Regions from separate parts of the Streptomyces sp. NBC_00012 genome, predicted to be linked through region 2. Evidence: riboswitches for the same ligand, from Rfam matches in the RefSeq annotation. Region 2 holds a riboswitch; each other region holds the start of a gene.
What was found. Region 2 has a riboswitch for cobalamin ahead of OHA19_RS28100 (prenyltransferase/squalene oxidase repeat-containing protein). Riboswitches for the same ligand answer to the same signal wherever they lie in the genome.
Positions count from the first base shown of each region.

Region 1: it holds a riboswitch for cobalamin, as region 2 does, so the genes downstream of both, OHA19_RS30675 (cobalamin biosynthesis protein) here and OHA19_RS28100 (prenyltransferase/squalene oxidase repeat-containing protein) in region 2, are expected to answer to the same signal.
Region 3: it holds a riboswitch for cobalamin, as region 2 does, so the genes downstream of both, OHA19_RS04725 (CbtB-domain containing protein) here and OHA19_RS28100 (prenyltransferase/squalene oxidase repeat-containing protein) in region 2, are expected to answer to the same signal.

Region 1 is NZ_CP108309.1:6,697,174-6,706,551, forward strand. It holds gene OHA19_RS30665 (putative cobaltochelatase) at 1-1,714, opposite strand, end outside; gene OHA19_RS30670 (cobyric acid synthase) at 1,773-3,290, opposite strand; gene OHA19_RS30675 (cobalamin biosynthesis protein) at 3,287-4,315, opposite strand; cobalamin riboswitch at 4,460-4,591, opposite strand; gene OHA19_RS30680 (hypothetical protein) at 4,743-4,973, opposite strand; gene OHA19_RS30685 (anion permease) at 4,996-6,261, opposite strand; gene OHA19_RS30690 (class II aldolase/adducin family protein) at 6,471-7,130, shown strand; gene OHA19_RS30695 (alpha/beta hydrolase) at 7,227-8,354, shown strand; gene OHA19_RS30700 (hypothetical protein) at 8,539-9,378, shown strand, end outside.
Region 2 is NZ_CP108309.1:6,120,916-6,130,293, reverse strand. It holds gene OHA19_RS28120 (hypothetical protein) at 174-509, shown strand; gene OHA19_RS28115 (ferredoxin) at 659-892, opposite strand; gene OHA19_RS28110 (aldehyde dehydrogenase) at 892-2,352, opposite strand; gene OHA19_RS28105 (MBL fold metallo-hydrolase) at 2,617-3,657, shown strand; cobalamin riboswitch at 3,819-3,954, shown strand; gene OHA19_RS28100 (prenyltransferase/squalene oxidase repeat-containing protein) at 4,064-5,350, shown strand; gene OHA19_RS28095 (SCO2322 family protein) at 5,347-6,033, shown strand; gene OHA19_RS28090 (energy-coupling factor transporter transmembrane component T) at 6,030-7,199, shown strand; gene OHA19_RS28085 (ABC transporter ATP-binding protein) at 7,196-8,908, shown strand; gene OHA19_RS28080 (ECF transporter S component) at 8,905-9,378, shown strand, end outside.
Region 3 is NZ_CP108309.1:978,064-987,441, forward strand. It holds gene OHA19_RS04695 (alkaline shock response membrane anchor protein AmaP) at 1-187, shown strand, start outside; partial or broken gene OHA19_RS04700 (ISAzo13 family transposase) at 235-435, opposite strand; gene OHA19_RS04705 (pirin family protein) at 506-1,471, opposite strand; gene OHA19_RS04710 (tetratricopeptide repeat protein) at 1,650-2,033, shown strand; gene OHA19_RS04715 (GNAT family N-acetyltransferase) at 2,215-2,721, shown strand; gene OHA19_RS04720 (CbtA family protein) at 2,798-3,571, opposite strand; gene OHA19_RS04725 (CbtB-domain containing protein) at 3,599-3,814, opposite strand; adenosylcobalamin (AdoCbl) riboswitch at 3,818-3,966, opposite strand; gene OHA19_RS04730 (histidine phosphatase family protein) at 4,076-4,675, shown strand; gene OHA19_RS04735 (family 16 glycosylhydrolase) at 5,111-5,974, shown strand; gene OHA19_RS04740 (dihydrolipoyl dehydrogenase family protein) at 6,040-7,482, opposite strand; gene trxA (thioredoxin) at 7,597-7,968, shown strand; gene OHA19_RS04750 (hypothetical protein) at 8,104-8,454, opposite strand; gene OHA19_RS04755 (LacI family DNA-binding transcriptional regulator) at 8,544-9,378, opposite strand, start outside.

The sequences.
Region 1 (9,378 bases), 580 kb from region 2:
CCTCGTGGGCCTTGAGCAGCCCGGCCGCGAGCGGGGTACGCCCACCGGTCGGCAGCAGCTCCAGCCGTGCCGCCGCGGCGTCCACCGACGACGTCGGCGGCAGCGCCACCTCGGCGTCCCTGCCCCGGAAGGTGACCAGCCCGACCTTGTCCCGCCGCTGGTACGCGTCCAGCAGCAGCGAGAGGACCGCACCCTTCACCGCGGCCATCCGCTGCCGGGCAGCCATCGACCCGGAGGCGTCCACCACGAAGAGCACGAGGTTCCCCTCGCGCCCCTCCCGGACCGCCTGCCGCAGATCGTCCCGCCGGACCACCAGTCCGCGCCCGGAGCGTCCCCGCGTCCGCTGGTGCGGGGCGGCGGCCTGCACGGTCGCCGCCAGGTGCAGCTTGGTCAGGGCGCCCTGCGGACGCCGCGCGCCGGTCGTACGCCCGTGCTCGGTACGGGCCCGGGAGCGGCGCCCCGCCGCGCCCTCGCCCAGACCGGGAACGCTCAGCATCTTCGTGCGGAACGGCTCGGCGGCGCCCACCGGCCGCCGGTCACCGCTCCCGGCGGACTGCCCCTGCCCTTGACCCTGACCCTGCTCGGGTACGGACGGCGCGGGCGCGTCGCCGGCCTCGCCACCGGGGCCCGGCGGAGTGTCGGGTCCGTCGCCCTGCGGGGGGCGGCCGCCACCGGGGCCGTCCGGGTCCGGGTCCTCGTCCTCGCCGCCGTTCTGCTCCAGTGTGTCGTCGAGCTTGTCCTCGTCGAGGCCCGGCGCGTCGAACGGATTGCGCCGGCGCCGGTGGGGGAGCGCGAGCAGGGCCGCCTGCCGTACGTCCTCGGCGAGCACCTCCGTACGTCCCGCCCAGGCGGCCAGCGCGGTGGCCGTCCGCGCCATCACGATGTCCGCGCGCATCCCGTCGACCTCGAAGGCGGCGCAGGTGGCGGCGATCTGCCGCAACGCCGCGTCGTCGAGCCGCACTTCGGGCAGCAGGGCGCGCGCGGCGACGATCCTCGCCCGCAACGCGTCCTCCTCGTCGGCCCACTTGGCGGCGAAGGCCGCCGGTTCGTCGTCGTACGCGAGCCGTCGCCGCACCACCTCGACCCGCTGATCGGTCTCCCGGGACGCGGCGACCTCGACGGTCAGCCCGAAACGGTCGAGCAACTGCGGCCGCAGCTCGCCCTCCTCGGGGTTCATCGTCCCGACGAGCAGGAAACGCGCCGCATGCCGTACGGAGACGCCTTCGCGCTCCACGTACGAGGCACCCATCGCGGCCGCGTCCAGCAGGAGGTCCACGAGGTGGTCGTGGAGCAGATTGACCTCGTCGACGTAGAGGATCCCGCGATGCGCGTCGGCGAGCAGGCCCGGCTCGAACGCCTTCACGCCCTCCGCCAGCGCGCGCTCGATGTCGAGCGCCCCGACGAGCCGGTCCTCGGACGCGCCGACCGGCAGCTCCACCATGCGGGCGTCCCGCGACACGCCGGTCCCGGCTTCGTGCGGGCCGTCCGGACACGCCGGGTCGGGCGACTCGGGGGCGCAGGAGAAACGGCACCCGGGGACGACGTCCACCCCCGGCAGCAACGCCGAGAGCGCGCGCACGGCGGTGCTCTTCGCGGTGCCCTTCTCCCCGCGCACGAGGACGCCGCCGATGTTCGGCGCTACGGAGTTGAGAAGCAGGGCGAGTTGCAGGTCCTGCTGCCCGACGACGGCGGTGAACGGGAAATGCGTGCTCACGGGGCGATCCCTCCTGTGAATGAATGGTCATGAAAAAGGCGGCCTCGGCCCGCGCCGTTCACCGGCGCCCTCCCGGTGCTCCGGGGGCGATGAAGGGAAGCCCCGACGGCGCGCCCGACTCGATGAGCCGCAGCAACGCATCGGTGTCCGCGTGTTCCTCGACGAGATCGCCGAGGCGGTCGAGCTGCTCCTCGCGCAGCGCCGCGAAACAGGTGTCCGGAGCGGGGACGAAACGCCGGCCCGCGCCGCGCGCGACCTCGGTCAGGAAGCGGCGGCGGAATTCGTCGCTCTCCAGCGAGCCGTGCCAGTGGGTGCCCCACACGGCGCCGACCCGGCAGCCGTCGAGGAACGGCTCTCCGCCGCGCACGTCCGCCACGCCGTGATGGATCTCGTACCCCTCGACCGGCGCGCCGAGCGCCTGGCCTACCGGCCGGGCCAGGGTCTTCTCCCGGTCGAAGCGGATGCGTACGGGGAGGAGGCCGAGACCCTCCACCTGCCCGGCCCGCGACTCGACCTCGTCCTCGATCTGCTCGCCGAGGATCTGGAAACCGCCGCAGATGCCGAGGACCGGCCGGCCCTCGGCCGCGCGCCGCACCAGCGCGTCGGCGAGGCCGCGCTCGCGCAGCCAGGCCAGCGCCTTCACGGTCCCGCGGGTGCCCGGCACCACGACCAGGTCGGCGTCGGACAGCTCCTCGGCGCGGTCCACGAACCTGACGACGACGCCGGGCTCGGCGGCCAGCGCGTCCACATCGGTGAAGTTCGACATCAGCGGCACCGCGCACACCGCGACGCGCAGCACGTCCTCGCCGTGGGGCGGCGCGACGACCGACTCGCGCACCGCCCCGCGCAGCGAGACCCGCAGCCCGTCCTCCTCGTCGATGCCGAGGCCGTGGGCGAAGGGCAGCACTCCGTACGTCGGCCGGCCGGTGAGGTCCCGCAGCATCTCCAGGCCCGGCTCCAGCAGCGACACGTCGCCGCGGAACTTGTTGACGAGATAACCGGCGATCAGCGACTGGTCCTCCTCGGCGAGCAGCGCCGTCGTACCGAAGAACGAGGCGAAGACGCCACCGCGGTCGATGTCGCCGACGACCACCACCGGGAAGCGCGCCGCCCGCGCGATGCCCATGTTCACGATGTCCGTGCGCCGCAGATTGATCTCGGCCGGGCTGCCCGCCCCCTCGCAGATCACCGCGTCGTAGGTGCTCCGGAGCTGCTCCAGGCAGTCCACGACCGTGGAGAACAGCGATTCCTGCCTGCCTCCGTGGTAGCCGCGCGCGCTCATCTCGCCGACCGGCTTCCCCATCAGGACGACCTGGCTGGAGCGGTCGCTGCCGGGCTTGAGCAGGACCGGATTCATCAGTGCCGTCGGCTCGACGCGGGCGGCCTGGGCCTGCATGGCCTGGGCGCGCCCGATCTCGGCGCCCGCGCGGGTGACGAACGAGTTGAGCGACATGTTCTGCGCCTTGAAGGGCGCCACCTTCACGCCCCGGCGCACGAGCCAGCGGCAGATCCCCGCCGTGACGACGCTCTTGCCCGCGTCGGAGGTCGTTCCGGCGACCAGCAGCCCGCCGCTCATGCGTTGCTCCGTCCTGTGATGCGAGGTCCTGCGGGGCGACGTCCCGTCACGTCGGTTCCGGTGCCCCGGCGCCCCGCGATCCGCCGCGCTGCGAGGGCCGCACCGAGCCGCCCCGCCACGCAGACGCCCAGCGCCAGCGCACTCACCCGGCGCGACAGCCGCACCGCGCGCTCGATGTCCGCGCTCTCCACGGCCCGGCCCGTCTCCCCGTTGAGCACCGGGCGGTGTTCGACCCGGCCGCCGTACGCGAGGGTTCCGCCGAGCCGTACGCCGAGCGCACCCGCGAACGAGGCCTCCACCGGGCCCGCGTTGGGGCTCGGGTGCTTGGCGGCATCGGCCCGCCAGGCGCGGACCGCTCCACGTGGCCGCCCCCCGGCGGCCACGGCGAGCAGGGCCGTGAGCCGGGCGCCCGGCCAGCCCGCGAGGTCGTCGAGGCGGGCCGAGGCCCAGCCGTAGCGCAGATGCCGGGGCGAGCGGTGCCCGACCATGGCGTCGAGGGTGTTGGCGGCCCGGAAACCGGCCAGCCCGGGGACCCCGGCCAGCGCACCCCACACCAGGGCGCCGACCACGGCGTCCGAGGTGTTCTCCGCCACGGACTCCACCACGGCGCGGGCGATCTGCGGTCCGTCCAGGGAGTGCGGGTCGCGCCCGCACAGGTGTGGCAGCCGCTCACGGGCCAGCTCGATGTCACCGGCGGCCAGGGCACCGCCGATGGCCCGTGCCTCGCGCCCCAGGGACGTACCGCCGACGACGGACCAGGTGGCGGCAGCGGTCAGCGCCACGGAGGCGGCGGGGCTGCGGTGCACGGCACGGGTGAGCAGCGCGGCACCGCCCGCGGCGCCTCCGGCGCAGACGAGGGTGTGCAGCGCGCCCCAGCCGCGGTGATCGCGCCACAGACGGCGCTCGACGCCCGCCGCGGCCCGCCCGAAGGCGGCGACCGGATGTCCCCTGCGGGGGTCACCGAGCAGCAGATCGCCGATCAGACCGGCCGTGGCGCCGTACGCGAAGATGCGGTCGGCTCGCACGGATCAGCCGGCCGTCGCGCCTCGGCGGACCTTTGTGCAGGAGGCTCTCGTCGAGAGCGCCGGAAAAGCGGACGCAGGGCAGCCGGGCATGGCGATATGTCCTCACTCAGGGTCCGCGCCCTGGTTCGACGTGACCGGCGACGAGAGTCTCCTGGCTCCCGGATCCGCGGTTTCCCCGGCCTTCCAGCCCGCTCGCGCGAGCCGTGACTTCCGGTGTGGGGGACCGCTCCCCGGTGACAGTGGCGGGACCGCGCCGGATTCGCACCGGCTTCCTCTGCTGTCGCCGTAATTGGCTCCGGCAGTCCACCACGCTCTGCGAACGCCCGTCAACCTGCCGTTGACCTGCGGCGGCGCAGTGTGCTGAGACCCACATCGGGCCGGACACCTGTGGTGTCCGGCCCGACGGGGGAGCGTGCGCGGGAGTGGCTCAGGCGACGATCAGATAGATCCCGTACGCGACGGCCGCCGCGCACAGCCCGAAGCAGACGTACGCGCCGGCGCGGGCCAGCAGCAGCGAGCCGCCGGAGCCGCCCTGCGCCGCCGGTTCCGGCTGCTTGGAGAGGCCGACGATGCCCAGGGTGAAGAGGCCCACCAGCGCGACGGTGACGACGAGGGAGACGCCGAATACGGAGCCGAGGGCTGCCCAGTCGATGTTCATGCTGAATCCTTAGACGGCCGGTTCAGACGGTGGCGGGTCGCGCCGGGTCCTGGGTGGTTCCGGCCGGGGCCGGAATGGTGGTCATGAGGTTCTGGGACGGCGCCGCGGCCACGGTGGGCGGCGGGCTGACGGCGGCGATGGCCGTGGTGACGACGCCCGCGGGCTCGGCGTCGCCTTCCGACGGGGCGACGTCGCCGTGGCCGACCGGCTTGCGGCGGGACACCAGCCAGATGGCACCGGAGCCCACGACCAGCAGCGCCGCGACGACGACGACACCCCAGGTGCCCTGCTTGGTCAGGAGCTCCGCGCCCGCGCCGACCAGACCGGCGGCCGGCAGGGTCAGACCCCAGGCGACGAACATCCGGGTGGCGGTGGACCAGCGGACCACACCGCCCTGCCGGCCGAGGCCCGCGCCCATCACGGCGCCGGAGCAGGACTGGGTGGTGGAGAGCGAGAAGCCGAGGTGCGAGGAGGCCAGGATGACCGTGGCGGCGCTGGTCTGGGCGGCGAAGCCCTGCGGCGGCCTGAGGTCGGTGAGGCCGCTGCCCATGGTGCGGATGATGCGCCAGCCGCCCAGGTAGGTGCCGAGCGCGATGGCCGTACCGGCGCAGACGATGACCCAGACCGGCGGGTTGGCGCCCGGGTGCAGGACGCCGCCGGTGACCAGGGCCAGGGTGATGATGCCCATGGTCTTCTGCGCGTCGTTGGTGCCGTGGGCGAGCGAGACCAGTCCGGCCGAGGCGATCTGGCCGGCCCGGTAGCCCTTGGCGGTGGCCTTCTCCTGGGCGTCGTTGCGGACCTTGCCGCCGATCCGGTACGTCAGCCTGGTGGCCAGCAGCGCGGCCAGACCGGCGACGATCGGGGCGGCGAGGGCGGGGAGCAGCACCTTGGTGACGACGGTGCCGCCGTTGACGGACGACCAGCCCGCCGACATCACTGCCGCGCCGATCAGACCGCCGAACAGGGCGTGCGAGGAGCTGGACGGCAGTCCGACCAGCCAGGTCAGCAGATTCCACAGAATGGCGCCGACGAGTGCCGCGAAGATGACTTCTGTTCGCAGCCCGTCCTCGTTGATGATCCCGCCGGAGATCGTCTTGGCGACCTCCACCGACAGGAAAGCGCCGACGAGATTGAGAACGGCGGACATGGCCACCGCTGTCTTCGGTCTGAGTGCACCGGTCGAGATGGTGGTCGCCATCGCGTTCGCGGTGTCGTGGAAACCGTTCGTGAAATCGAACACTAGAGCTGTCACGATCACAATCGCGAGTAGCAGCGTGATGTGTTCCATTTACCCAGGCAATCGTTCGACGTCATTGGCATGTGGACCGTAGGCAACCTGGGTGAACGGAAGATGAACTGGGCAGGGCGTTGTGGTGTTCCAAACCGGAGCCGAAGCATTCCGCTTACGCCCCGCGTAGGTGTGGCCCGGCTTTTCCGCGGGGCGCGGCTGTGGTCGATCGCATACCCGTTCGCTTCCGCGGCTGACAGGATCGGCGCATGAGCGATCAGCAGCAGGACGCGATCGGACGGGCCTGGGACGGTGTCGTCGCCACCGCCCGGCGTACGGCGGCCGAGGGCCTCGTCGTCGGGACCTCGGGAAACGTCTCGGCACGGGTCGGCGACACCATCCTGGTCACGCCGAGCGGAGTGCCGTACGACCGGCTGGGCCCGAAGGACGCCGTCGGTGTCGATCCGGAGGGCAACCGGGTACTCGGCGAACTCGCCCCGACCAGCGAACTCCCGCTTCACCTCGCGGTCTACCGGAACACCGACGCGGCCGCCGTCGTGCATACCCACGCGGTGCACGCCACCGCCGTCTCCACATTGGTTTCCGAGGTCCCGTCGGTCCACTACGCCGCCGCCATGCTGGGCGGCCTCGTCCGTGTCGCCCCCTACGCGCGCTACGGCACCGAGGAACTGGCCGTGAACATGCTCGCCGCCCTGCGCGACCGCACCGGCTGCCTGCTCCAGAACCACGGAACCGTCACCTACGGATCCACCCTGGACCAGGCGTACGACAGGACCGCCCAGCTGGAATGGCTCTGTCGGCTCTGGCTCGCCGCGAGCTCCGTCCCCGGACGCAGCCCGAACCTGCTCTCCCCGGAGCAGCTGCACGACGTCCAGGAGGCGCTGAAGGGATACGGACAACCGGGCTGACCCAGGGCTGTCCCGTGCCCGGTCCACCGGGCGTCGCGGTCCACCGGACGGCCCCGTCCGCTGGCAGGGTCACGCACCCGCCACGACACTGAAGCGGTGCGCCCGGCAACAGTCACGGCAGCAGCCGTCACCACGATCCTCGGCGTCGGTGCGGCAGCGGTCGCGGCCGGCCGGTACGCCAGCGACGCCGCCCTCAGGGCGCCGTCGGGACGCCCCCTCCCCGCCGACCGCAGACTCACCGTGCACGCCACGGCGGCCGGGCAGGTCACCCTGACCCGCTCCTTCACCGCTCTGCGGCCCGGCACATACGGACTGACGGGCAAGGACGTCCACGCCGTGGTCGGCCCGGTGATCGAGCACGCCCACCACGCCCCCGACACCGTGGTCCGCAGACTGGAACGCGTCGACCGCGGCAGCCTGGAGACCGGTGCGAAGGTCCGTGTCACCCCGCAGTTGCACAGCGGCGACCCGTTCTCGGCCCTCGGCCTGGACCACAGGGACGTCGAGATCCCCGGCGAACTCGGCACCCTGCCCGCCTGGTTCGTGCCCGGCCCCCGCGACACCTGGGTCATCGCCGTGCACGGCATCGGCACCACCAGGGAACACCCCATGAACGTCATGAGGTTCCTGCACGGCCTGCGGCTGCCCGTGCTCGACCTGGCCTACCGCGGCGACGCCGGAGCCCCGAGGTCCCCCGACGGCCTCGCTCATCTCGGCGAATCCGAATGGCGCGACCTGGACGCCGCGATCCGCTTCGCCGTGCGGTACGGAGCCGAGAAGGTCGTCCTGCACGGCTGGTCCACCGGCGCCTCCATGGCGCTGCTCGCGGCCGTCAACTCCGCGCTGCGCGACCGGATCTGCGGCCTCGTCCTCGACTCGCCGGTGCTGGACTGGGCCGCCACGCTGCGCGCCCTGGCCGTCGCCCGCGGTGTCCCGGCCGCCCTGCTGCCGCTTGCCGTCCGCGCCGCCGAGGGGCAGACCGGACTGCACGGCGCCCGGCTGCTGGACGGCTCCCTCGCCCCGGCACTGCATGTCCCGACCCTGATCTTCCACGGGCCCGACGACCGGCTCGCCCCCTGGCAGCCCTCCCGCGACCTCGCCGCCCGCCGCCCCGAGCTGATCGCCCTGCACACGGTGCCGCAGGCTCCGCATGCGGCGATGTGGAATGCCGATCCGGCCCACTACGAAGAGACACTGCGCCGCTTTCTCACGCCCCTGATGTGACCTGATGAGGGGGATCGGCCGGTTGGTCCCGGGGCCCGCCCCACCGGCCCCCACCGGTAATCCGGGTTCCGTTTGGGCTTTCGGGCCGTCAGGAGCAAGACTGCTCCCCGTGACGTCCCGTAACCCGCGCGACTCCAGGCTGCGACTTGTCCGCCCGCGACCCCTTGCGACCGCCCGCAAGGCCGTGACCACCCGGCGCACCAGGCCGGCGCCCCGCCCACCGGAGGGCACTCCGCCCCGGTCGGAACTGGCCCGGCAGGCCAGGACGGCCCTCGCCGATGCCGTACGGATCGCCCGCTGGGCGGCCGACGGCGCGATCCCCGGCGCACCACCGCTCGCTGTCCAGGCACTCCAACGGGCCGCGACAGCTCTGGAATTGTCCCCGGCCCAGGTGCGCTCCGGCTGGGACCGGGCCAGGCTCGCCGGCCTCGTCGAACTGCACGGCGACACCGCACGCCCCGGCTGGCGGCTGCGCGCCTGGGACCGCGACGACTCCGCCGTGCTCCGCGGCTGGGTGGCGCTCTTCGACGCCTGGTCGCTCGTCCACCCGGCGCCCGCGGACATCGAGTCCACCGCGGTCGCCGAGGCCGTCGAAGCCGTGCCACAGGTCCTCTCCCTTCTTCAGCTCTCGGCCGGCCCGGTCACCGTGCCCGCTCTGCTGGACCTGCTCGGCCAGCGCGTCGCGGAACTGCGCGAGGAGCGCTGCGAGGTGCCCTACGGCCCCCAGCCGCTGCCCGCACCGGCCGAAACCGCGCCCGCCGCGCACCCCGCCGCCCTGGTGGCGCTCCTGCTGGACTGGGCCCTGGAAGGCCTGGCGGCCGTCGGGGCACTGACCCTCGGCGCCGGCCACGCCACCCTCACCCCGCTCGGCAACTGGGCGGTCTGGGTCAAGCTGGAACAGATCTGCGTCGCGGCGCAGAGCCCGGCCGGGAACATCGAGCAGTCCGCCGCCGACATGCTGCTCGGCTGCGCCCGGCTCACCCCCGGCCCGGCCCGCGACGAATACCGGGCCTGGCTGGCCGCC
Region 2 (9,378 bases):
CGGACACCGAGAGGCACTGTCGAGGCATTTACCGCAGGCCCGGCCGGACGCGAACGCACCGCCTCCGGCCGTCGGCACCCCGGCCGCCACTGGAAGCCCATGTCCGCCCGTACCGCCCATATCGGCTGTGCCGACGGGCGACGTTAGACTGCACTTCCGGAAACTCGACACACATGGACGCATTCATGATAATTGCTGTAGCCATTTCCGTCATCATCACCGTGGGCGTCATTTCCTACATCGTTCACCTCTTCCGCCGCGACCATATGATCCGATGGCACGGGCGGGATGTTCTGGCCCTGGTGGAGGACGTTCGTTATGTCAGTTCGAATGATGGCGGATCCACCACGATAAAATATCGACTCTCCTGGCAGGAGGACGGCGAAACCAAATACGTGGAAGGCAGGGACACCATTCCCGCCTTTTACTCGTCCAGGGTACAAAAAGGCTGCGAGATCGATATCAAGTACCTGGACGACGACCATCTTCATTTCGTCTTCGATAAGTAGACCGGGCGCGAACGGCGTTGGTGCGGGGAATTTCCGCCGCATGCACGGACGCCGGGCCCGGGAACGCCGATGCCTGCCGGGCGTCGAACCGACCGGCAGGCAAACAGGCAGGCAGAAGTCGGACGCGGCTACGGAACAGCCCTCAGCCCTCAGTCCTCCGGCGGGAAGACGACCTCCCCCGTCCCGATCAGCGTGATCGTGATCGCCTCGACCGGGCACCCCTCGGCAGCCACCAGGACCTTCTCGTCGGCGTCGGTCTCCGGGGCCGCCGGGCGCGACTGCCGGGCGGAGTCCAGTGCGAATCGGCCCGGCGCGTGGTTCAGGCACATCCCGGAGCCGATGCAGATGCGCCGGTCGACCTCGACGGTCCAGCGGTCCCCCATCACGCCCCCTCGTATCCGGCCGGCAGGTGGATCATCTTGTGCTCGAAGTACTCGCCGTACCCCTCGGGCCCGAACTCCCGTCCCAGGCCGGAGTTCTTGTACCCGCCGAACGGGCCGAGCATGTCGAGACTGAAGGTGTTCACGCTGTACGTACCCGTCCTGACCCGGCGGGCGATGTCGATGCCGCGTTCGGTGTCGGCGGTCCAGACGCTGCCGCTGAGGCCGTATTCGGAGTCGTTGGCGATCCGTACGGCCTCGTCCTCGTCGCCGTACGGCAGCAGGCAGATGACGGGCCCGAAGATCTCCTCGCGGGCGATGCGCATGGAGTTGTCCACGTCGCCGAAGAGGGTCGGTTCGACGTACCAGCCCCGCTCCTGGGACGCCGGGCGACCGCCGCCGGTGAGGATCTTGGCTCCCTCGTCCTGACCGATCCGGATGTAGTCGAGCGAGCGCCGCTGCTGGCGCTGCGCGACCAGCGGCCCCAGCTCGGTGGCCGGGTCGAGCGGGTCGCCGACCTTCAGCGCACCCGCCGCGGCGGCGAACGCCTCGGCCGTCTCGTCGTAGCGGGAGCGCGGCACGAGGATGCGGGTCTGGGCCACGCACGCCTGGCCGTTGATCATCCAGGCGAAGGGGACGATGCCCGCGACGGCGGTGTCCAGATCGGCGTCGGGGAGGATCACGGCGGCGGACTTGCCGCCCAACTCCAGTGTGACCCGGGTGAGATTGCGGGAGGCGACCTCCATCACCCGCCGCCCGGCGGCCACCGACCCGGTGAACGACACCTTGTCGACGCCGGGATGCCCGACCAGGTACTCGCTGACCTCGCGGTCGGCCGGGAGGATGGAGAGCACGCCCTCCGGCAGCCCCGCCTCGGCGGCGATCTCGGCCAGGATGTAGGCGTCCAGCGGAGATTCGGGCGAGACCTTGAGCACGGCTGAGCAGCCGGCCAGCAGCGCGGGCGCGAGTTTGGCGGCGGCGGTGAACTGCGGGACGTTCCACGGCACCACGGCCGCGACCACCCCGACCGGCTCCCGGCGCACCAGCAGCGGCCCGAGCGCCCCGGTCCGCCGCTCCTCGTACGCGAAGTCGCGGGCGACGGTGATCGCCGAGTCCCACACCATCATCGCGGCGAGCGCCTGCACCATGACGCTCGACGTGTACGGGGTGCCGTTCTCCGAGCTGATGACCCGGGCGATCTCCTCGTACCGCACGGCGAACGCGTCCTTGATCCTGGTCACCACCGCGATCCGCTCGTCCAGGGTCATCCGGGGCCACGGCCCCTCGTCGAACGCCCGCCGCCCGGCGGCGACGGCCGCGTCCACATCCGCCTCACAGGCGTGCGGCACCCGGCCGATGACCTCTTCGGTGTGGGGCGAGACGACCTCGATCGTGTCCCGGCCCAGCGGATCGACCAACTCCCCGCCGATGAACAGTTTTCCGTGTTCGACAAGCTCGGTCATGGCTGCTGCCTCCCGCGGCCCGGCGCGTTGCCCGAATCGGCATCCGGCTCGACATCCGACTCTGGATCTCTGACTCTACATCTGACTGTGCGTCAGAACTGATACCAGTTCCAGTTCCAGGAGTCCACAGCCGCGACAACACCCCGAACCAGATGGTCGACCGGGGCTACTACTGGAACAAGTTCTCGTTACAGTGGGCGCGGTGCACCCAGCAGTGGGCGCGACGCGCCACGGCCGCACGTCGCCGAGAGAGATGGGGTCCTCATGACGCAGGTGACCGACCACGGCGGGGGCGTGCACAGCATCAAGGTGCCCATCCCGGACAATCCGCTCGGCCACACCCTCGTGCACGTCCTGGACACCGATCGGGGACCGGTCCTGATCGACACCGGATGGGACGACCCCGAGGCCTGGGACACGCTCGTAGCCGGACTCGCCGCCGTCGGCACGGAAATGGCCGACATCCACGGTGTGGTCATCACCCACCACCACCCCGACCACCACGGGCTCTCCGGGCAGGTGCGCGAGGCCTCCGGGGCCTGGATCGCCATGCACGCGGCGGACACCGCGATCGTGCGCCGTACCCGGGAGTCCGAACCCGGCAGGTGGCTGACGTATCTCGCGGCCAAGCTCACCGCGGTCGGGGCGCCCGAGGAGCATCTCGCGCCGTTGCGGGCCGCCGCGGCCGACGGGGGCAGGATGCGGACGCTGCCGGGGCTGCGGGCCGCGCTTCCGGACCGGGAGATCGTGCCCGGTGAGCTGCTCGATCTGGCGGGGCGCAGGCTGCGGGCGATCTGGACGCCGGGGCACACGCCGGGGCATGTGTGCCTGCACCTGGAGGAGGCGCACCCGGGCAACCTGCCGGGCCGGGGGCGGCTCTTCTCGGGGGATCACCTGCTGCCGGGGATCAGCCCGCACATCGGGCTGTACGAGGACCCGGACGACGCCACGGTCACCGACCCCCTCGGCGACTACCTCGACTCCCTGGAGCGCATCGGCAGGCTCGGGGCCGCCGAGGTGCTGCCCGCCCATCAGTACGCCTTCGCCGATGCGACGGGGCGGGTGCGGGAGCTCCTCGGGCATCACGAGGAGCGGCTGACCGGGCTGCTCGGTCTGCTGGCCGATCCGCTGACGCCCTGGGAGCTGGCCGAGCGGATGGAGTGGAACCGGCCCTGGGAGCAGATCCCGCACGGCTCCCGGAACATCGCCGTCTCGGAGGCGGAGGCGCATCTGCGGCGGCTGGTGAAGCTCGGGCGCGCGGAGGCGGTGCCGGGGAGCGATCCGGTGACATACATCGCGGTGTGATCGGTGGCGGTCCGGTGGTGGGCGGCGCCGGGCGGGCAGTGGCCGTCCGGTGGTGTGCGGCGCCGGGCGAGTGGCGTACGTGCCTCGCTCGCACCGGTGCCGGTGATCCATGTCCCGGTGTGAGCGGGGGCGCTCCTCCCGGCCCGGAGCCCGGCCGGCGCCGCCCGGTAGAGTGTGCGGGTCGTCATCATGCCCGTTCAGGGGGAAGCCGGTGCGAATCCGGCGCTGACCACGCAGCCGTGAACCGTCTTCGCAGGCGGTGAGTCGGAATGCCCTGTCCGCGGTCGTGACCGGCTCGGACCACCGGATCCCCCGGTGGTCGGCACCGTCGAGGTATACGGAGCCGGAGCCTGGTGCCTGAGCGTGCCTGTGCCCGGTTCACCCCGCAGGAGAGGCCCCGCCCGCCATGACCGTACGTCGCAGCGCAGCAACGCTCGCCGCCACCGCCGCCGTGCTCTGCGCGGCCGCTGCGCCGGTCGCGGTGGCAGCGCCGTCCCCGTCGCCCTCGCCCTCCGTCGCGCTGCCGTCCGGGTTGTACGGCACGAAGGACCCCACCTACGACGGCGTGTGGCGGCAGTCGATGGCCTTCCTCGCCCAGCGGCTCGAAGGGGTCACCCCGGCCGCGAAGTCGGTGGACTGGCTGATCTCCCAGCAGTGCGCCGACGGCTCCTACGCCGCGTTCCGGCCGGACGCCGCCAAGCCGTGCGACGCGAAGACGGTGCGGGACACCAATGCCACCGCGGCCGCCGCCCAGGCGCTGGTCGAGGTGGGCGGGCACCGCGAGATCGTGAACAACTCGGTGCGCTGGCTGAAGTCCGTGCAGAACGAGGACGGCGGCTGGGGCTACACCGCGGGCGCGCCCAGCGACGCCAACTCCACCTCCCTGGTGATCGGCGCCCTCGCCCGGCAGGGGCAGCGGCTCGCCGACATCACGACCCCCGGTGGCAAGACGCCCTACGACCCGCTGCTCGCCCTCGCGATCCCGTGCGACGGGAAGGACGGCGGGAAGGACGGCGGCGCCTTCGCGTACCAGCCCGGCAAGAAGGGCGAGCTCGTCGCCAACGCGGACGCCACCGCGGCCGCCGTGCTCGGCACGATGGGCAAGGCGATGGCGGTCGGGAACAACGCCGCGGGCAAGGCACCGAGCTGCCGGACCGGTTCCGGCCTCACACCGGAGCAGGCCGCCCAGAACGGCGCCCACTACCTCGTCGGCGCCCTCGCCGGCAGCGACCACCTGAACCTGGCGCCGATGCCCGGTGCCACCGACACCACCCCGCAGCCCGACTTCGGCAACACCGCGGACGCGGTCGTCGCCCTGTCCGCCTCCGGCCACCAGGACAAGGCGGCCGGGGCCATCGGCTGGCTGAAGAAGAACTCCGCGGACTGGGCCGGCCAGAACGGCCCAGCCGCCTACGCCCAGCTGATCCTGGCCGCCCACGCGACCGGCGACAACGCCCGGGACTTCGGCGGCGTCGACCTGGTCGCCCGGCTGAACGCGGCCGGCCCCGAGCCCGCCGCCGTGGTGACGCCCGATCCGTCCGCCGCCACCGGGTACGAGGCCACGGAGAAGGACCAGGTCCACAGCGGCGACGACGTGATCGGGGGCGTGTGGTGGTACATCGGCATCGGCCTCGTCCTCGCCGCGATCGCGTTCTTCCTGATCAGTGGTCGCCGGAAGAACAGGCAGCTGTGAGGCGCGCGGGACGGGCCACCGCGCTGCTGGTGGCCCTGGGCGCCGTCCTTGCCGTGCTCGGCGCGGGACCGGCCCAGGCGGCCGGCTACCGGTACTGGTCGTTCTGGGACACCTACGGTTCCGGCTGGACGTACGCCACCCAGGGCCCGTCCCTGGTCCGGCCCGAGGACGGGGCGGTGCAGGGCTTCCGGTTCTCGGTGAGCGAGGACTCCCAGGACTCCGCGAAGCCGCGCCGCGCCCCCGACTTCGTAGAGATCTGCGCCGGCACCCCGCCCAAGGACGGCACCAAGCGGATCGCGCTCGTCATCGACCCGGGCACGGCCGCGGACGCCCCGGCCGGTGAGACACCGCCCGCGCCGCGTACCGCGTGTGCGCGGGTCGCCCCGGACGCGAGCGCCGCGGAGGCGCTCGCCTCGGTGGCGAAGCCACTGCGCTACAACAGCGACGCGATGCTCTGTGCGATCACCGGCTACCCGGCCTCGGGCTGCGGCGAGCAGGTCTCCGGCGACGGGAACGGGACCGGGACGCCCGCCGCGTCCTCCTCCGCTTCACCGGCCGGGTCCGCGGCCTCCACCGCCGCCGGCGGTTCCGGCGGCGGCCCGTCCGCCGGGTTGCTCGTCGGTGTCGGCGCCGTACTCCTCCTCGGCATCGCCGCGGTCGTGCGGGCCCGCCGCCGCGGATGACCGTCCAGACCAGCGGCACGGTCCTGGCGCGCCGTCGTCCGCTGCGCGCCCCCGAGGTGAACCGGAGCAACGCCCTGCCCGCCGGGGCCTGGTGGCTGTGGGCGCTCGGCCTCGCCACCGCCGCGTCCCGGACCACCAATCCGCTGCTGCTCGGGCTGCTGGTGGCGGTGGCCGGCTATGTGGTCGCCGCGCGCCGTACGGACGCGCCGTGGGCCCGTTCGTACGGGGCGTTCATCCGGATCGGGCTGTTCGTCGTCGGTGTGCGGCTGGTCTTCTCCGTCTTCCTCGGTTCGCCGATCCCCGGTACCCACACGGTGTTCACGCTCCCCGAGGTGCCCCTGCCCGACTGGGCGAAGGGGGTCAGGATCGGCGGCCGGGTCACCACCGAGCAGCTGGTCTTCGCGCTGTACGACGGGGCGAAGCTGGCCACGCTGCTGATCTGTGTCGGGGCGGCGAACTCGCTCGCCAACCCGGCCCGGCTGCTGAAGTCGCTGCCCGGTGCGCTGTACGAGGCGGGGGTCGCCGTCGTCGTCGCGATGACGTTCGCGCCGAACATGGTCGCCGATGTGATGCGGCTGCGCACCGCGCGGCGGCTGCGGGGCCGTCCGACCGGCGGTATCAAGGCGGTCCTCCAGATCGGGCTGCCGGTCCTGGAGGGCGCGCTGGAGCGGTCGGTCGCGGTGGCCGCGTCTATGGACGCGCGCGGCTACGGGCGCACCGCCCAGGTCCCGGCCGCCGTCCGCCGCACCACGAACCTCCTCACGCTCGGCGGGCTGCTCGGGGTGTGCGCCGGTACGTACGGGCTGCTGGCCGCGCAGGGCGCGGTGTACGGGCTGCCGCTGCTGATCGCCGGGCTCGCCGCCGCGCTGGCCGGGCTGCGGCTCGGCGGGGCCCGTTCGGTCCGTACCCGCTACCGGCCCGACCGGTGGGGCGCGCGGGCCTGGCTGGTGGCGGGTTCGGGTGTCGCGGTGGCGGTGGCGATGATCTGGGCGGGCGGTGTCGACGAGGCGGCGCTGCACCCCGGGGTCGTGCCGCTGGTCGCGCCGGTGCTTCCGCTGTGGCCCGCGGCGGCGGTGCTGATCGGGCTGCTGCCCGCGGTGGTGGCGCCGGTGCCGCCGGTGGCGGGTGCGCCGGTGGGTGCGCCGAATTCCAAGGAGATCCAGTGATCCGGTTCGAGCAGGTCTCGGTGCGGTACGAGGGGACGGAGCGCCCCACCCTGTCCGGGGTCGATCTGACCGTGCCCGAGGGCGAGCTGGTGCTGCTCGTCGGCCCGTCCGGGGTCGGCAAGTCGACGCTGCTGGGTGCCGTTTCCGGTCTGGTGCCGCACTTCACCGGCGGCACGCTGAGCGGCCGGGTCACGGTCGACGGGCGCGACACCCGTACCCACAAACCACGCGAACTCGCCGATCTGGTCGGCACGGTGGGCCAGGACCCGCTCTCCCACTTCGTCACCGACACGGTCGAGGACGAGCTGGCGTACGGCATGGAGTCGCTGGGACTGGCCCCCGACGTGATGCGGCGGCGGGTCGAGGAGACCTTGGACCTGCTGGGGCTCGCCGAGCTGCGCGACCGGCCGATCGCCACGCTCTCCGGCGGTCAGCAGCAACGGGTGGCGATCGGCTCCGTCCTCACCCCGCACCCGAAGGTCCTGGTCCTCGACGAGCCGACGTCCGCGCTGGACCCGGCGGCTGCCGAGGAGGTCCTCGCCGTGCTGCAACGGCTGGTGCACGACCTGGGTACGACGGTCCTGATGGCGGAGCACCGGCTGGAGCGGGTGGTGCAGTACGCGGACCGGGTCGTCCTGCTGCCCTCGCCGGGCGCCGCCCCGGTCATGGGCGCGCCCGCGGACATCATGGCCGTCTCCCCGGTCCACCCGCCGGTCGTCGCGCTGGGCCGGCTGGCGGGCTGGGATCCGCTGCCGCTCTCGGTCCGCGATGCCCGGCGCCGGGCGGCGGACCTGCGTGAACGGCTCGCGTCCGGGCGGCCGCCCGCCCCGGAGCCGACGGCCGCTCCCGCCCCGGTGCCCCTGGCCCCCTCCCCCGTGCGGCGCGGCGCGCTGGCCCGGCTGCTGGGGCGCGGCGCCCGAACCACCGAGCTCCCCGAGTCCGTCGCCGACGCCCCCGCCCGGGCCGAACGGCTCGGCGTACGGCGCGGGCGCGTCGAGGCGCTGCGCCGGGTGACGCTCACCGTCGCCCCCGGCGAGACCGTCGCCCTGATGGGCCGCAACGGCGCGGGCAAGTCCACCCTGCTCGCCACTCTCGTCGGCATGGTCGAGCCCACCACCGGCACCGTCCTCGTCGGCGGCCGGACCCCGCACCGCACCCCGCCGCGCGAGATGGTGCGCCGGGTCGGGCTCGTACCGCAGGAACCGCGCGATCTGCTGTACGCGGACACCGTCGCCGCCGAGTGCGCCGCGGCGGACAGCGATGCGGGCGCCGCCCCCGGCAGCTGCCGGGCCCTGGTCTCCGAGCTGCTGCCCGGCGTACCGGACGACACCCATCCCCGTGATCTCTCCGAGGGCCAGCGCCTCGCGCTCGCCCTGGCCGTGGTGCTCACCGCGCGGCCCCCGCTGCTGCTCCTGGACGAACCGACCCGTGGCCTGGACTACGCGGCGAAGGCCCGGCTGGTCGGGGTGCTCCGCGGCCTCGCGGCCGAGGGCCACGCGATCGTGCTGGCCACGCACGACGTGGAGCTCGCGGCGGAGCTGGCGCACCGGGTGGTGATCCTCGCCGACGGGGAGGTCGTCGCGGACGGGGAGACCCGGCAGGTGGTGGTCTCGTCCCCGGCGTTCGCCCCGCAGACCGCGAAGATCCTCGCCCCGCAGGAATGGCTGACCGTGGCCCAGGTGCGCGCCGCGCTGGGAGACCCGTCATGAGCGGGCGCCAGGCGCGGCCGGTGCGGCTCGGGCCGCGTGCGATGGCCGCGCTCGTCATCGTCAGCGCGATCGGCGTGGTCGCGTTCGGCTGGCCGCTGCTGGCCGGGCCCGGTGCCGGTCTTGCGCACTCGCAGGACGCGCCGTGGCTGTTCGCCGCGCTGCTGCCGCTGCTGGTCGGTGTGGTCGTCGCGACGATCGCGGACTCCGGTCTGGACGCGAAGGCGGTGGCGATGCTGGGGGTGCTGGCCGCGGTCGGCGCGGCGCTGCGCCCGCTGGGGGCGGGCACGGCCGGGCTGGAGCCGATGTTCTTCCTGATGGTGCTGAGCGGCCGGGTGCTGGGGCCGGGCTTCGGCTTCGTGCTCGGCTCGGTGACGATGTTCGCCTCCGCGCTGCTCACCGGGGGGGTGGGGCCGTGGATGCCGTTCCAGATGCTGTCGATGGGCTGGTTCGCGATGGGCGCGGGCCTGCTG
Region 3 (9,378 bases), 5.1 Mb from region 2:
AGGCCGCCGCGCTCACCCCGAGGCCCGCATCACCCTCACCCTCACCCCCGACAGCGCTCCCGGGCTGGTTGTGCAGGAGCTTTACCACGGCCCTGTGGAGCGAGCCCGCCAATCTGTCGGATTGGAACAGCTTCCCGCCGCCACCCGCCTGAGGGTCGCTCACCACCGGCCTCATCGCGTCGACTGAGGGCTTGCAGATCATGGGCGGCAGGTGACACACGGTGATGGTCAGTGCGCCAGCAGTGCCGGCCGCAGACCCGGATCCAGATCCGCGACCCTTTTGCGGCCCCCGCGCGGACGACGCACCCGCCCCAGGGGCCCCTCGCCCGCCTTGAGTTCGAACACCCCCTTGCGGACGGTCGTCCCGCTGACTGCGGCGGCCTGCGCGACGGCCCGGACACCGCCGTGCCCCAGTACCCGGGCCTCCGCAGCCATCAACAGCCGCCGCTGCCGCTCGTCCAGGTGCGGGAGCAATACCGCGAACTTCACAGCGCATCACCCCAGTTCAGCGCACCCGTCCCCGCGGTTTCAGCGTCACCGGCGGCAGTTCGGGGGCGGGCAGCCGGTCGCCGCCGTAACCCTTCACCTCGCCGAAGCGCGAGGTCTCCATCCACGCCCGCCTGGCCTCCTCGATCTCCTCGTGGGACCGCCCGATGAAGTTCCACCACATGACGATCTCCTCCTCGAAGGGCTCGCCACCGAGGAGCATCAGGCCCGCGTCGCTGTCCGCCCGCAACGGGAGCTCGGTGCGGCCGCAGCCGAGGTAGAGCATGGAACCGGGAAGCACGAGCACACCGTCGACCTCGGCCCGGCCGGACATGGAGAGCACGGCGTACTCGAAGTCGGGGTCGAGCGGCAGCCGGGCCTCGGCGCCGGCGGCCAGGGCGAGGTCCGCGCCGATGATCGGGGTGTACACGGTGCCGGGCGAGGTGGTGCCGTCGAGCTCGCCGAGGATCAGGGTGGCGACGAGGCCCGGGGCGGAGACGGTCGGCAGGTCGGTGTGGTGCTGGAAGTGGGGCTCGACGTGGCGGTGTGCGGCCGGCAGCGCGACCCAGAGCTGGGCGCCGTGCAGATACCTCGCGTGGGCCTTCGGGCTCTCCTCGGAGTGGCTGATGGCCCGGCCGGAGGTCATCAGCCCCAGTTCGCGCGGGCGGATCGTGCGCAGGCTGCCGAGGCTGTCCCGGTGCAGCACCTCGCCCTCGTGCAGCCAGCTGACCGTCTGCAGACCCATGTGGGGGTGGGGCGGCACCTGCATCCCGGGTTCGTCCGCGATGTCGTCGGGGCCGTAGTGATCGACGAAGGCCCAGGCGCCGACCATCCGGCGGCCCAGGTTGGGCAGCAGCCTGCGGACCTCGGTGGACTCGCCCAGCTGGACATGGCGGGGGGTGAGGAGCTCACGTACGGGCTCGGCGACGACGAAGCCCCGCCCTCCACAGACGGAGAGTGCGGCCTGGCGATCGAGATTGCTCATGGCGCTCAACCTATTCCCGAGCGGGCCCGGGAGTACTGGTACCCACGCCGATAATTTAGTGGAATATTCAACCACCATGCCGCGTTTCGACAGTCACAGGCCGGCCGAGCAGCAGCACGGTCAGCGGTTGGACGGAGCGGGGCACGATCCCGGGACGGTCCGTGACAGAGGAGGTCAAGTGAGCGACACCTACTTCGAGTTCGGCACGGCTGCCGAGCGCTGGGACCGTGCGCAGATGTTCTTCGAGGCGAAGGAGTACATGACCGCCGCCCGGATCCTGGAGGGGTTGGTCGAGGAGGTCCCGGAGCAGGTGTCGACGCGTCTGCTGCTGGCCCGGACCTACTACCACTCGGCGCGGCTCGGCAAGGCCGAGGCGGAGCTGCGGGCGGTGCTGGAGCGCGACCCGGTGGAGCACTACGCGCGACTGATGCTCGGCCGCACCCTTGAGCGGCAGGGGCGGAGTGCCGAGGCGGCCGGTCATCTGCGGATGGCCGCGGCGTTCTCCGGTGACTTCGACTTCGGGCAGGACCGGACGAGCACCCAGGAGCCTTCCGGCACGTGATCCCGGGAGGGGCCCGCGAGGAGCCCGGTAGGGGTGCTCGGCGGTCGCGCCGGGCGAGGGGCGGGTGGGCGGCTGCCGCAGTGTGTACGGTGCCGCCCACCTGCCGGTACCGATGCCGCGGCGGCTTCCCGGCCGATTCTCGGGTGCTGTCCGCCCGCCCCACGTGATATTTCACTGCCTCATGACCGACCTAGAGACCCCTCGCCTCCTGCTCCGCCCGATGAATGCCTCCGACGCCCTGCGGGTGATCTCGGGCACGCCGGACGACGGGGCCCGCTGGGCGCCCGGCTACCCGTCCCCCGGCGAGATGGCCGCGGCCGAGCGCTTCCTCGACACCTGTGCGACGACCGGTGATCCCAGCCCCTTCGGTTCGTACGAGATACGGCGCCGCACCGACGGACTGGTGATCGGCGGGATGGGATTCCACGGTGCGCCGGACGAGAACCGGGAAGTCACCATCGGCTACGGCCTCGTCCCCTCGGCGCGGGGAATGGGTTATGCCTCCGAGGCCTTGCGGGCCCTGCTGCTGTTCGCCCGCGACCAGGGGGTGAGCTGTGTGCACGGTGACAGCGACCTGGAGAACACCGCGTCCCAGCACGTCATGGAAGCCGTCGGCATGCGCCTGGTGAAGCAGGACGAACGGCTGAAGTACTACCGGATCGACTGGAGCTCCCGGCCCGAGCGGTGAGGCGGGGCGGAATGCCGGAACCCCGCCGGGAGGTCCCGGCGGGGTTCCGGTCGTCGGCCCGCAAGTGTGGCGCGGTTCAGCCGGCCGCGGTGGCCGCCCGGTTCGCGCCACTGCTTCCGGTGGTGACGGCGCCGGTCCCGGGCACGAGCAGCCGGTCCGTCAGATAGCCGAAGAAGAGCCCGAAGGCCACCCAGAGGGTGGTCTGCACGGCGAGGGTGCTCAGGCGGAACTCCCACAGCAGGGCGGCCGGGAAGTCCTTGCCGACTTCGTTGTACGAGGGCAGGAACGCGTAGGCGAGTCCGATCACCAGGACGTACGCGGCCGATGCCGTGATCGTCGCGTTCCAGTTGCCCAGGCGGGGAGCCAGCCGTTTACCGAGGAGGACCGCGGCGACGGCCAGCAGTACGCTGAGGGCGACCATCAGGAAGAACAGCGCGGTACGCCGGCCGATGGTGTCGGGATTGCCCACGGCCGGCGGATTGGCCGGGTACTTCAGGAACGGGACGACGTACACCGTCAGCAGTGCCGCCCCCGCGATCAGGGCGGCCGTGGCCCGCGGGCCGAATCTGCCGATCCGGCCGAGGGCGTAACAGAAGACGAGGGCGGCGATGCCGCCGATCGCGACGCCGAAGACCAGCACACCGGTGGCGAGGCCGGCGGTGGACTGCATGGTGCGGCTGACCAGTTCCTCGCCGCCGTCGTGGTGATGGCTGTGCGATTCCTCCAGGGCGATGGCCGCGTCCACACGCGACTCACCGAGGAAATAGGCGACCAACAGAGCGAGCGCACCTGCGGCGAGGCCGGCCAGCATGCCGCGGACGAGCAGGGCTCTGACAGATATGGAGTTCATGAGGTTTCCCCAGGGTCGGACGGTGCGTCAGTGGCAGGGGAAACCGAGGAGGTGGCGGCCGTCGTGGACCCACTCGTGGACACCTTCGCCGGAGATGACCGCGGTGGCGCCCTGTTCGGCGCCGACGAAGTACAGCAGTACGAGCATGAGGATGCCGAAGAAGACCGCCCAAGGGGCAATGGCCTTCAGGGAGATGGGGGTGATCGCCGGTACGGCGGTGGCGGGGGCAGCAGTCTGTGCCATGGCAGAACCTCCTGAGGGAACACGCGTCCCGATCGTGGTGCCTGAGACGTAGGTGCTGGGTCTGACTTCCCGCGCGAGGACGGGTTCACAGTGGCGCGACCGTGCCGGATTCTCACCGGACTTCCGTCGCACCTACGTCATGCTCGTCGTGACGATACTCCTTGGGAGCGGCCCCCTGCCATGGTGCCGACGGCGGCTGGACCGCACTGATGCCGAGGCGGGCACGCCCAAGGGGCCAGAGTTCAGGGAGTTGACCGGGTCATGCCTGTACAGGTGATGTTGATCTCGCCGGCGCTCAACGCCGCGCTGCGTGAGGCCCGTTTCGACGGTGACGCGCCGCTGGACGCCGCCGGGATCCGCCGGGCCGGGGCCGTCGCGGACGCGTTGCCGGCCGCCGACCGGTATCTGCGCGGGCCGTCCGAGCGATGTGCCGGGACCGCCGATGCGCTGGGGCTGACCGCTGGGCCCGAACCGGCCGTCCGGGGCTGGGACATGGGCCGGTGGAGCGGCCGGCGGCTGGCAGAAGTGAGCACGGCCGAGCCGGCGGCGGTATCGGCCTGGCTGACCGATCCTTCGGCGGCTCCGCACGGCGGCGAGTCCCTGCTGGCGTTCTGTTCCCGAGCCGGTCGCTGGCTGGAGGCCGTGGAATCCGCCCGGGGCGGCGAGGGCCACCGCGTGCTGGGCGTCGTCGAGCCCGCGGTGGTGCGAGCGGTGGTCGTCGGGGCACTCGCCCTGCCGGTGGAGGCGTTCTGGCGGCTGGATGTCGCCCCGCTGACACTGACCGCGCTCAGCGGCCGTTCCGGCCGGTGGAACCTGCGGTGCGGACAGCCGTTGCCCGCCACACCCGACCCCGCCGCCTGATCCGGTCCGATCCTGTCGGCCGGGCAGGCAGGCACGCAGCACGGGAGAGACCCCATCGGGGGACGTGCCAGGCGTGTGGCGTGCGGTGCAACTGAACTCTGCCTCCGTCGGTGGTCATGACCGGCGAGGTGAACGGTCCGCGATCCGGATTCCGCCTTTCGGCAGAGCCCAGCGCATGCCGCGCCGCAGCCGCACCGCCGTCCCGGCCGGCGCCACCCCGGCGCAGGCCGCCGCCGTAGCCTCGGCGAGGTGCCGGGCCGGGCCAACGACGACTGGGTGCAAGAAGTGTGGTCTGTACCAAGGTATTGACACGACCTTGGTTCACTTCTTAAATCGCATACAGAGCCAAAACCTCTCCCTGCTCCCCCACAACGAGCTTTTGTCATACCCATGACAATCGCTCGATCACCCCACTCCGCACGGGAAGGAACCCCCATGGCCTCCCCTCGCCGCTTACTGGTGGCCGCGCTCTCCGCGCTCGCTCTCGTCTCCGTCTCGTCCGGTCTCGCGGCCGGAACGCCCACACCCGGACCCCACGCCACGGCAGCGACGTTCACCGACGACTTCGACGGCCCGGCGGGCTCCGCCGTGGACGGAGCCAGGTGGCAGATCGAGACCGGCGACAACGTCAACAACCACGAACGGCAGTACTACACGGCCGGCAACAGCAACGCGGCGCTCGACGGCCAGGGTCATCTGGTCATCACCGCACGCCGCGAGAATCCCAACAACTACCAGTGCTGGTACGGCACGTGTGAGTACACCTCGGCACGCCTGAACACCTCCGGCAAGTTCACCCAGACGTACGGGCACGTCGAGGCGAGGATGAAGGTCCCGCGCGGTCAGGGCATGTGGCCGGCCTTCTGGATGCTTGGCGACGACATCGGACAGGTCGGCTGGCCGAATTCGGGTGAGATCGATGTCATGGAGAACGTCGGCTTCGAACCGTCCACGGTCCACGGCACGTTGCACGGGCCGGGCTACTCCGGCTCCGGCGGCATCGGCGCCGCGTACACCCTGCCCGGCGGTCAGGCGTTCGCCGACGACTTCCACACCTTCGCCGTGGACTGGGCGCCCGGCTCGGTGACCTGGTCGGTGGACGGGAACGTCTATCAACGCCGTACGCCCACCGACCTCGGTGGCAACAGTTGGGTGTTCGACAAGCCCTTCTTCCTGATCCTCAACCTGGCGGTCGGCGGCTACTGGCCGGGCGACCCCGACGGCAGCACCTCGTTCCCGCAGCAGCTCGTCGTCGACCATGTGCGGGTCACCACCAGCGGTCTCCGGCCGCCGGCCTGACCGTTCGGCCCGGCCGGTCCGCCGGTCCTGCGCCTGCCCCGGTCAGTCGTCGCCCCGCGGGCGGTTCACGCGTCCCGGTACGCCTCCAGCAGGCGCAGCCAGACCTCGCTGATCGTCGGGTACGCGGGAACGGCGTGCCAGAGCCGGTCGACGGGCACCTCGCCGGCGACCGCGATCGTCGCCGAGTGGAGCAGCTCGCCGATGCCGGGGCCGACGAAGGTGACGCCGAGCAGGATCTCCCGGTCGAGGTCGACGATCATGCGGGCGCGGCCACGGTATCCGTCCGCGTAGAGGCCGGAACCGGCCACCGCGGCGAGGTCGTGGTCGACGGCCCGGACCCGGTGTCCTGCCCGCTCGGCCTCGGCGAGGGTGAGGCCGACCGAGGCCGCCTCCGGGTCGGTGAAGACGACTTGGGGGACGGCCGCGTGGTCGGCGGTGGCCGCGTGGGCGCCCCAGCGGCCGGTCTCCAGCAGCGGTACGCCGGCGGCGCGGGCGGCGATCGCGGCACCGACGATGCGTGCCTGGTACTTGCCCTGGTGGGTCAGGAGCGCCCGGTGGTTGACGTCGCCGACCGCGTAGAGCCAGGTGGTGCCGTCGACGCGGCAGCTGTCGTCGACGGTGAGCCAGGTGCCGGGCTCCAGGCCCACCGTTTCCAGCCCGAGGTCGTCGGTGCGCGGGGCCCGGCCGGTGGCGAAGAGGATCTCGTCGGCCTCGATCTGATCGCCGCCGTCCAGTTCCACGGTGACCGGACCGTCCGGGACCGCGCGCCGAACGGCGGCGACCGAGACCCCGGTGCGGATGTCGGCGCCCGCCTCGGTGAGTGCCTGCCCGACCAGTTCGCCGGCGAAGGGCTCCATCTTCGGCAGGAGCCCCTTGCCGCGGATCAGCATCGTCACCCGGGCCCCGAGGGCCTGCCAGACCGTGGCCATCTCCACGCCGACCACGCCGCCGCCGACGATCACGAGGCGGCCGGGCACCTTCTTGGCGCTCGTCGCCTCCCGGCTGGTCCAGGGGCGGGCGCCGTCGACGCCGGGCAGGTCGGGGACGACTGCGCGGCTGCCGGTGCAGACGGCGACGGCGTGGCGGGCGGTGAGCCGGTGTTCGGTGCCGTCGGGCGCGGTGACGGAGACCGCCTTGGTGCCGGTGAGCCTGCCCCGGCCCCGGTAGATGTCCGCGCCGATGCCCTCCAGCCAGGCGACCTGTCCGTCGTCCTTCCAGTGCGATGCGTACTCGTCACGATGGGCGAGGACCGCCGCGGTGTCCAGCGGCCCCTGCACGGCGTCGCTGAGGCCCGGGACACGGCGGGCGTCGGCGCGGGCGACCACCGGGCGCAGCAGGGCCTTGCTGGGCATGCACGCCCAGTAGGAGCATTCGCCGCCGATGAGCTCCGCCTCGACGACCGCGGCGCTCAGTCCGGCGGCACGGGCGCGGTCGGCGACGTTCTCGCCCACCGGACCCGCTCCGATGACCACGACGTCGTACTCGGCGTTCTGTGAAGGATCTGTCATGGGGACAGTCTGGTCATGGGTGTGCGCGGCGGCCACACGGGCAGGCGGAATAGCGCAAGTACAAGCACCGTTGTCCGGACAGGTCCGAACGGGCACAGGAAGAGGTATCAGACAATGAGCACCGTTGAGCTCACCAAGGAAAACTTCGATCAGGTCGTCTCTGACAACGACTTCGTCCTGATCGACTTCTGGGCTTCCTGGTGCGGCCCGTGCCGGCAGTTCGCGCCGGTCTACGACGCGGCTTCGGAGCGCCACGACGACCTGGTCTTCGCCAAGGTCGACACGGAGGCGCAGCAGGAGCTGGCGGCGGCCTTCGAGATCCGTTCCATTCCCACGCTGATGATCGTCCGGGAGAACGTGGCGGTGTTCGCGCAGCCTGGAGCGCTGCCGGAGGCCGCGCTGGAGGACCTGATCGGGCAGGCGCGGAAGCTGGACATGGACGAGGTCCGCGAGTCGATCGAGGAGCAGCAGAAGAGCGGGCAGTAGGCTCCGCGCACTCCCGGCGCTCCGCGCACTCCCGGCGCTCCGCGCGCCCCGCGTTCTCCGCGCGGGCGAAGGGTCCGGCCGACCCGGCCGGGCCCTTCGTCGTGTCCGGCCGGGTCGGGGAGCGGGAACGCCGCCTCAGTGGCCGGTGCCGCTCCCGTCGTCCCTCTCCTTGATCCGGGCCGACAGGCCGAAGGACAGCTCGGCGCCGTCGACGAGCAGGGCCTCCACCGCGTGCGTCGCGGGGTCGATGTCCGCGACGATGCCTTCTCCGGAGTACCGGGGGTAACCCGATGCCCCCGTCTCACCGGTCGCCGACACGACCGCCGAGCGGATCGCCCCGCCGGGTTCGGTGGCCTCCGGCCCGGCGGCGTCGGATTCCGGCTCGGCGGCATCGGACCCGGTGGCGTCGGATTCCGCGGCGTCGGTGGTGGCGTCCTCGGCGAATCGCGGGACCAGCAGGATCTCGTAGCTCTGCGGATGGCTCATGGTCATGACGCTAGGCATGCGGCGGGTGGTGCGCATGTTGCCGCGCTGGCGCGCGGTGCGGTCCGGTCGCCGCGCCCGGACCTGGCGCCTCAGGACGACTCGCGCCCGACCGCCCCGACCCGCAGCAGGTCGTGGTGTTCCGGCGCACCGCCGGGTCTGCGCACCAGCCGGTCGACGAGGTCCGCCAGTGGCTGGGCCGTGGCCAACTCCATCCGTACGGTGCTGAGCCTGGGCCGCAGCAGCCTGCCCAGCATCAGGTCGTCCGCACCGACCACGGCGGTCTCACGGGGCACGTCGACGCCCGTGTCCTGAAGGGCCCGCATCAGGAGCATCGCGTATTCGTCGTTGTAGGCGAACACGGCGTCGAGGTCCAGGGTGCGCCAGCGGGCGGCGAGCCGGGCCGCCGACTCCTCGTCGTACCGCAGCGGCAGCGGTTCGGCCCTGGCCCCGTGGAGCTGCGCGGCCTGCCGGGCCCCGGTCAGCCGGGGTTCGGCGAACAGGGCGAGGCCGCTCTCCTCGGGCATGACCACGCCGATGCGGCGCCGGCCGCGTTCCAGCAGATGGCCGACCGCGCAGCTGCCGACCTCCCGCTGGTCCATCACCAGTGCGTGGGCGCCCGGCACCGGCCTGGGACCGAGGGTGATCACGGCCTTGGCCCCGGATCGCCTGAGCACGGATATTCCTTGCGGGCCGAGGGGGATCGTGCCGGGGACGATCACGGCGACGGGACGGAGTTCGGCCCAGGCGCGGGGTGCGTCGTCGGGGTCCAGACCGGTGCTGCCGTACTGGACGACGGTGTAGTCGAGGCGGCGCAGCCCCGATTCCAGTTCGTGGAAGAACCGTTGATGGAGCGGGCCGGTCGGGAAGGCCACGGTGGGCAGGAGCACCATGCGGGTGTGTCCTGCGCGCAGGCTCCGCGCCGCG